Linked DNA regions of Methylobacillus flagellatus KT. The protein of the gene in region 2 interacts with the protein of the main gene of each other region in a pairwise test. Links are inferred from orthologs where the notes say so. Each region holds a gene or a part of one and is shown on either strand. Other genes may lie near its edges.

What was found. Proteins that work in one complex are often made in the same cells at the same time.
Region 1: the proteins of ssb (region 2) and MFLA_RS13615 interact in binary tests that used the Escherichia coli proteins (3 or more experiments, as listed by UniProt). The link is inferred for Methylobacillus flagellatus KT from one-to-one orthologs.

Annotation. Positions count from the first base shown.
Region 1 is NC_007947.1:2,879,388-2,883,281, reverse strand. The notes cover bases 1-2,938. They hold MFLA_RS13615 (primosomal protein N'), read left to right. Parts: upstream 1-330; coding sequence 331-2,547; downstream 2,548-2,938. Other genes in these bases: MFLA_RS14750 (hypothetical protein), read right to left, coding at 2,785-2,938; argS (arginine--tRNA ligase), read right to left, coding at 1-240. In the rest of the region: more of MFLA_RS14750, read right to left, coding at 2,939-2,979; MFLA_RS13605 (DUF5666 domain-containing protein), read right to left, coding at 2,964-3,254; MFLA_RS13600 (SDR family NAD(P)-dependent oxidoreductase), read left to right, coding at 3,462-3,894.
Region 2 is NC_007947.1:2,594,145-2,598,237, forward strand. Bases 1,046-3,836 are described here. They hold ssb (single-stranded DNA-binding protein), read right to left. Parts: upstream 2,798-3,836; coding sequence 2,294-2,797; downstream 1,046-2,293. Other genes in these bases: MFLA_RS12365 (EAL domain-containing protein), read left to right, coding at 1,046-1,107; MFLA_RS12370 (PEP-CTERM sorting domain-containing protein), read right to left, coding at 1,165-2,127; MFLA_RS12380 (MFS transporter), read right to left, coding at 2,800-3,836. Outside these bases: more of MFLA_RS12365, read left to right, coding at 1-1,045; more of MFLA_RS12380, read right to left, coding at 3,837-4,093. UniProt on the Escherichia coli protein: Plays an important role in DNA replication, recombination and repair. Binds to ssDNA and to an array of partner proteins to recruit them to their sites of action during DNA metabolism. Acts as a sliding platform that migrates on DNA via reptation.

The DNA.
Region 1 (3,894 bases), 290 kb from region 2 along the record:
GCCGGCGCCTGCGATTTCGACCTTTTCAACGTATTCGGAGGCTGGCAATGCCTTGATCAGGGATTCCGCAATCGCACGCGGGTTCTGGCGCAAGGGCTTGGCCAGCGTCATGGCCAGGTTGGTGGAAAAATCCCCGTGCTGCGTGTTCTTGGGACGTTCAAGCTGGATGGCGGAAATGGCCGCACCGGCATCAAGGCTGTTTGCTGCGACCTGCAGTAATTCGGTAAGATGTGCTTTCAAGGCGAGCGACAAACGTGAATAAAAGCATTATTTTAACCTACTGCAAGCTTGCACTGATATGCAATTGTCGAACTTCGTCATGGGAATGCCATGACTGAACCCCGCCAAGCGCATCGCCTGCATATTCTTAAAGTCGCGCTCGATGTTCCGCTGGATGGTGTGTTCGATTATCTTAGCGAGGCGCCCGTGCAGATTGGGCAACGCGTCGTGGTGCCGTTCGGCCCCCGCAGGCAGGTGGGCATCGTGGTCGACCTGGCCGACGCGAGCGATGTTGCGCCTGCCAAGCTCAAGTCCATCATCCAGTATTTCGATCAAGAGCCCGTGCTCGACGGCGAGTTTTTCTCACTGCTGAAATTCTGTGCCGATTACTACCAATACCCTTACGGACAGGCCTTGCTTTCGGCGTTGCCCGCGCGCCTGCGCCAGACCGAGCCGGCGCGGGCCAGGCAACAGTTCTGCTATTGGCTCAACTCCGCCGGCCAGGCTGCTGACATCAGTGCCATTCCCGTGCGGCAAGCAGTCCAGCGCCGCATATTCGCCGCATTGCGCGCGCATGGCCGCCTGAACGAGGCAGAGCTGGCAGAACTCAGCCCGGGCTGGCGCAAGGGATTGGCGGCGTTGCGTGAACGGGGCTGGATAGAAGAAGAGCAGGTCTATGCAGGCCTGGGCTCGACATTGCATGCTTCCAGCGTCCAGCCAGAGTTGAATGAAGAGCAAGTCCTGGCCGTACAGAGCATCCTGCAGTATCGGGATACCTTCAGGCCGTGGCTGCTGCACGGCATCACCGGCAGCGGCAAGACCGAGGTATACATCCGCCTGCTACAGGCAGTGCTGGAGGGTAATCAGGACCAGGCGTTGGTGCTGGTGCCGGAAATCAACCTTACCCCACAGCTGGAAGCACGCTTCCGTACGCGGTTGCCGCAATTCCCGCTGGTTACCCTCCACAGCAATCTCAGCGAGAGTGAGCGCTTGCAGAACTGGCGCCTGGCGCAGACTGGTGCGGCACGCATTGTCATCGGCACGCGCCTGTCGGTGTTCACCCCGCTGCCCGGGCTCAAATTCATGATCGTGGACGAGGAGCACGACACTTCCTACAAGCAGCAGGACGGCATGCGCTACCATGCCCGAGATGTGGCCCTGGTGCGCGCGCAACGCCGCAACATTCCCATCGTGCTGGGCTCGGCCACCCCCGCACTGGAAACCTGGCATAACGCCCGCAATGGGCGCTATGGCCTGCTCACCTTGCAGCAGCGGGCGGTGAGCCAATCCCAGCTGCCGCAAGTCAATTGCGTGGACGTTTCCAGGGTGCAGATGCAGGAAGGCTTGTCGCCGCAGCTGCTCAAGGCACTGAAAGTTCGGCTGGAGCGTGGTGAGCAGAGCCTGCTCTTCATCAATCGCCGCGGCTATGCGCCGGTGCTGCTGTGCAATGCCTGTCACTGGATTGCACCCTGCATGCGTTGCAGCAGTCGGCTGGTGGTCCACCTGCGCCAGGGATTCCTGCGCTGCCATCATTGTGGACATGAGCAGAACATCGTGCGGCAATGTCCGAGTTGCGGCAATGCCGACCTTCACCCCACGGGGAATGGCACGCAGCGCCTGGAGGAAACCCTGACCAGGCTGCTGCCTGAAGCCCGTGTATTGCGGGTTGACCGTGACAGTACGCGCCGCAAGCACGCATTGAGCGAGATGTTGTCTGCGGTCCATGTAGGCGAGGTGGATATCCTGGTGGGGACGCAAATGCTGGCGAAAGGCCACGATTTCCCCAACCTGACGCTGGTGGGCGTGCTCGATACCGACAGTGCCCTGTTCAGTCCTGATTTCCGTGCTGCCGAGCGCCTGTTTGCCCAGCTCATGCAGGTGGCGGGGCGGGCTGGCCGGGCGGATAAGCCAGGCGAGGTGCTGATCCAGACAAGTTTTCCCGAGCACCAGCTGTTCAATGCCCTGCGCGTCCAGGATTTTGCAGCCTACGCCGCCAGCCTGCTGCAGGAGCGGGAAGTTGCCCAGTTCCCTCCCTGCGAATTCCTGGCCTTGATCAAGGCCGAGGCCAATGAATATGGTCCCGTGCAGCGCTTCCTGCAGTTTGCTGCCGATAGCGCGCGAGCGCTAGGGACCGACGCATTGGTCTATGACCCGGTCCGACCACAAATGGAGCGCCTCAAAGGCATGGAACGCGGGCAGTTGCTGTTCCAGGCCGCGACCAGGCAAACCCTGCAGATAGTCCTCAGGCAATTGACGCCGCAGCTGCGTGCCCATCCACTCAGCAACAAGATACGCTGGGCGGTGGACGTGGATCCGCAGGAGTTCTAATTCATCTTCATCCGCGCTGGCATGCTGAATCGGCAATAAGGCTGCTTTATCAGGCCCGGCCAGAACACCGCACGGCAGTCAAACGAAGGCATTAAGCCAAGGCACGATGAGGTGTTGCGGTGGTTGGCTGGCGTCAGCCGACGCTAGCCTCAGTCGCTTACTCGGCTGGAAGCCCCGTCAATACGCGCGCGCACCACTGTGTTTGTGCAAGCCGGAGCGCTGCTGTCGATGGCCGCCTCAAACTGGGAAAGCTGCCTGGAAATCGGCGACAACCCCGCCTTCAACGGCACAGTAGTCGGCAGGGGCGGCTTCCTGGCTGCGAGGCACATGTACGTCGTTCACCTTGGCCTGGGGCAGGCGGATCAGGCTGAACGCCTCGCCAACCTTGAATGCGAGCTGCTGCGGCAACGCAGTGGTTAGTGCTTGCCGCATTTTTCGGGCTTGATGGTTTCGATTTCAGAGGCTACCCCTTTGTCATGCTCCACCTCGACGCAGGCGCCTACCACCAAGGGGCCCTGCTCCGGTTCAATGTCAGTTTTCTCGGTGACTTCCACTTGCTGCCCGCTGATGGTCCAGATGCCGAGATTGCCGGCTGGACGTTCTTCGATACGGCCGATAAATTCCTCGTCCGCCATGGCCGGCGTGCTGACCAGCAAGGTACTCACGGTGAGCAGGGATAGGGTGCTGAACAGGTTGCAAAGCTTCATGTTGTTATCCTTTTCTTGATGTTGAGCTTGGATGGAGCAAGCTTAACCATTGGGATAGCATTGCCCTATCAGTATCAGGCCGATCTTGGTGTAGGACGGCCTCCGAGGAGGACTGCATTGTGATCAGATGGGCTGGGTGCCGATTGCTTATCAAGCAAGAGGATTGAGCGCATACTTGTTCCCGTTCATTGATCCTAGGAGTCAATCGTGCAACTCAACCTGGAAAATAAATTGGCACTCGTGACCGCTTCTTCTGCCGGCATCGGCCTGGCCATCGCGAGGTCGCTGGCGCGGGAAGGGGCAAAAGTCATCATTAATGGCCGCAGTCAGGCCAGCGTGGACAAGGCCATCAGCCAGATCAGACAGGATGTGCCGCAGGCCGATCTGGTGGGGCTGGTAGCCGACAATGGCACTCTGGCAGGTACTCAGGCGACCATAGCGCAGTTTCCGCAAGTCGATATTCTGGTCAATAACCTAGGCATTTATGAAGCCGTCGGTTTTTTTGATGAGACGGATGCTGCCTGGCAGCATTTGTTTGAAGTCAATGTGATGAGCGGCGTCAGGCTCGCCAGGCATTACCTGGGCAAGATGCTCGAAAGCAAGGTGGGGCGCATCGTGTTCATCTCGAGTGAGTCAGGCG
Region 2 (4,093 bases):
CGCGAGATGGATACCGTCGCCCGTCTCTCGGGCGACGAGTTCACCATCATCGTCGACAGCATCAGCGGCCAGAAAGACCTGGATATCCTATGCTGGCGCATACTCGATGCCCTGAAACTCCCACAGCAGATCATGGGACGCGAGATCTTCATCTCGGCCAGCATCGGCACCGCGATCTACCCGCTGGATGACGAGGATGCCAACAACCTCATGATCAAGGCCGATGCGGCCATGTATGAAGCCAAGCGCAACGGACGCAATACTTACCGGCACTATGCAGCAGGCATGCAGCTTTACTCGCTGGATCGCATGTCGCTGGAAACCGACCTGCGCCTTGCCATCGAACGCAATGAATTCGAACTCTATTACCAGCCGCAAATTGCGCTCGACAGCGGCCAGGTGGTCGGCAAGGAAGCCTTGATCCGTTGGCACCATCCGCAACGTGGGCTACTCACCCCCATCCATTTCATTGAAATTGCCGAAGAAACCGGGTTGATCGTGGCCATCGGCCAGTGGGTGATCAGTGAAGCCTGCCGACAGCACCAAGCCTGGCTGCAGGAAGGATTCCAGCCCATGCGAATCTCGGTCAATATTTCCGCCATGCAGTTCTACCAGAGTGACTTCTGCGACATGGTGGAGCACATCCTCAAGGAGACCAGGATCAACCCGGCTTATCTCGAATTCGAGCTGACCGAGAGCATGTTCATGCAGGATGCCGATGCCGTGGTGCGCACCCTGCATCAACTGAGCAGGCTTGGCATCAAACTGGCAATCGATGATTTCGGCACGGGCTACTCCAACCTCAGCTACCTGCGCAAATTCCCGATCGACCGGCTCAAGGTCGATCAATCCTTCATCAAGGGCATAGAGCGCGAACCGATCAATGTAGAAATCGTCAAGACCATCGTGGCGCTGGCGCGCAGCATGTCACTGGAACTGGTGGCTGAAGGTGTGGAGACGGACGTGGAGCTGCACTGGGCGGAAAGCAGCGGCTGCACCTTCGTGCAGGGCTACCGCTTCTCCCAGCCGCTGCCGGCGGAAAAATTCACGCGCTGGGTGAGGGAATACAAATACCAGGCCAACCAGCACTCGCTGGCTGACATTTAGTGTTCAGCAAGGACCTGTTCCCGTATTTCCGGGCGGTCTCGGCATCGACACAACCATTCACTTACTGGTGATCAGCGTGGATTGTTTGCGCTGCCAGCGTCCAAACACGCCAATCAGGCCCAACAACAACATCCAGATGGTCGACGGCTCGGGCACCGCGCTCACCTGCCAGCCGATGTCCGCCAGCGCCGCGTAATCCAGATCGCTGAAATATTCGCGATTGCCGAACGGGGTGCCCGGATCCATGAGGTTGGGCACAAGCTCCCCGTTTATCCTCCCCTGCACGCCATAGGCCCAATGCGCCCCTCCATCAACGGGCACCATATCGCCATACGCCGCCACGGCATGTTCACCGGCAAATACCCAGCCGTCATCCGTGGGCAACAGCAAAGCATCCCAAGCTGTAGACGCCCCAAAACCGAGCAGGTGCGCGATTTCATGGGTTGCCGTGGTCAACAGGTCCGGCTGGCCTGCAGCCAGGCCGCTCTCATCGAGACCTGCATACCATGAAAAATGGCTGTTAAACCAGATGGAGTCTCCCCATGGACCGACATCAGTAGGTACATCCTCCAGCGCGCCTTCCTGCCCACGCGCCGTTACCGTCTCCAAGAAATCCTGGCTACCCTGGGCACGAATGCTGCCACCACCTGCTGCGCCAAGTACCGAGCCATTAAAGGAGGATGCCCCTACGAAAATCACCATGCTGTTTTCCGGGACATACAAATCCGTCACCGTGACATTCTCGATCCAGCTATTCCAGCTAGGATGCTGGAACCTCACACTCCAGCTATCACCTGCGCCAGGCTGGATTGCCGAGAGGGAATCGGTGAAGCCACTGAATACCGAGGCGGCCTGCTCCAATACGTTGCGCCGCATCAGGCCAGCATCGCTGTCGGTACTGAACCAGCCATTCCGGTCAAACCGGTAGTCAAACACAATATCGAGCGCATGGGCCGAACTCGCAATCAGGGCAAGGCTGGCGATCAGGGCCGCTTTAATGGGAATGCGGAATGAATGCATGATGCAATTTCCAAGCAGTGAAATTATTAATTGAGAATCATTATACATTGAATCAACAATCATTCTCAATAATGCACCAAGAATCCGCTACTTCATGGCTTGTTAGCGCAACAAAAAGCCCCGCTTGACGGGGCTTTCAGCAATCACCGACGAAGCAAAGCATGCCTTAGAACGGGATATCGTCCTCGAAATCATCGAAATTGCTGCCTCCAGCAGGCTTGGATGCGGCAGGCGCGGGGCGTTGTGCCGGCGCAGCCTGTTGCCTGGGGGCGGGCTGGCTGTAGTCTTGGTTGAAGTCGTCGCCACCATCATAGCTCGCTCCGCCACCGCCGCCGCTATCGCGCCCGCCCAGCATCTGCATCTGGTCGGCGATGATCTCGGTGGTGTAGCGGTCCTGGCCTTCCTTGGTCTGCCACTTGCGGGTTTGCAGGCGGCCTTCGATGTAGACCGGGCGCCCCTTCTTCAGGTACTCGCCGGCAATTTCCGCCAACCTGCGGTACATGACGATGTTGTGCCATTCGGTGCGCTCCTGACGCTGGCCGTTCTTGTCTTTCCAGCTGTCGGTAGTGGCAATGCTGAAGTTGGCCACCGCCTCGCCATTGGGCATATAGCGCACTTCCGGGTCGCGGCCCAGGTTGCCTACCAAGATTACTTTATTGACCGATGCCATCTTTAACCCCTTATCAATTGCAGGGCGGCGGAATCATCCCAATCCGCCTGCATATCCACTTTCAATATCACCACGCCCTCCTCGGGCAAGACGACCGATTCCTTCACGCCCGGCAACGCTGCCAGTTGCCGCGACAATTGCGCCGCATCATGCGTTTGCCCTTCAGGCAAGGGGTACATTCTACTACGTACTGCCGCCGGTGCACGCATGGTCCATACGCTGACCAGCCATAGCAGCATGAGCGCACCGCAGAAAGCGAATACTGCCGCATATCCATGCTGGCTGGACAGCCAGCCGCCGCAGACGCCGCCAACGAAAATGCCCAATGACTGCGCGGTATTGAACACCCCGATCGCGGTACCCTTGGCATCGGCAGGCGCCTGCTTGGAGATGGTGGAAGGCATGATCGCCTCCAGTACATTGAAGGCGATGAAGAAAATGGTCAACGCCACCATGATGCCCCAGAAACTATCGATCATGAGCCCGAACGCAAGTTCCGCCAATAGCATCACGGCGACACTGATGATGAACACCTGCTTGAGCTTGGCCTTTTTCTCGCCAATGATGATGGCCGGCACCATGAACGTCAGGGAAATCACCATGATGGGCAGATAGATCATCCAATGGTCATTCTCGTTCAACCCACTGGTCTGCTTGAGCGCGAATGGCACCACGACAAACATTGCCATGTGCGAGGCATGCAACGCGAAGATGCCGAAATTGAGCCGCAACAGCTGCGTATCCTGCAGCACTGGGCCGAGCTTGGCCGGCGCGGCCTGGGTATCGGAATGGAACCGGCTGACCTGGGGGTTGGGTACCAGATACTTGATATCCAGCATGGCAAGCAAGGCCAGGACGCCGGTCAGCACGAAAATGCCTGGAACGCCAATCCACTGGTTGAGCGTCGGCCCGAGGATCAGCGACAATGCGAAGGTAATGCCGATGCTGCCGCCGATCATCGCCATTGCCTTGGTACGGTGCTCTTCGCGCGTCAGATCGGCCACTAGTGCCGTCACCGCGGCGGATACGGCGCCCGCGCCCTGGATGGCACGACCGATGATGATGGTATGGATGTCGTCCGCCATACCGGCAACGAAGCTGCCGATCGCAAAGATCAGCAGGCCGATGTAGATCATGGTCTTGCGGCCAAAGCGGTCTGAAGCCATGCCGAACGGCAGCTGGAACAAGGCCTGCGTCAAGCCGTAAGCGCCTAGCGCCAGGCCGATGTAGAAATGGTCATCCCCCGACGGCAAGGTTTCAGCGTAGATCGCAAAGATCGGCAGGATCAGGAACATG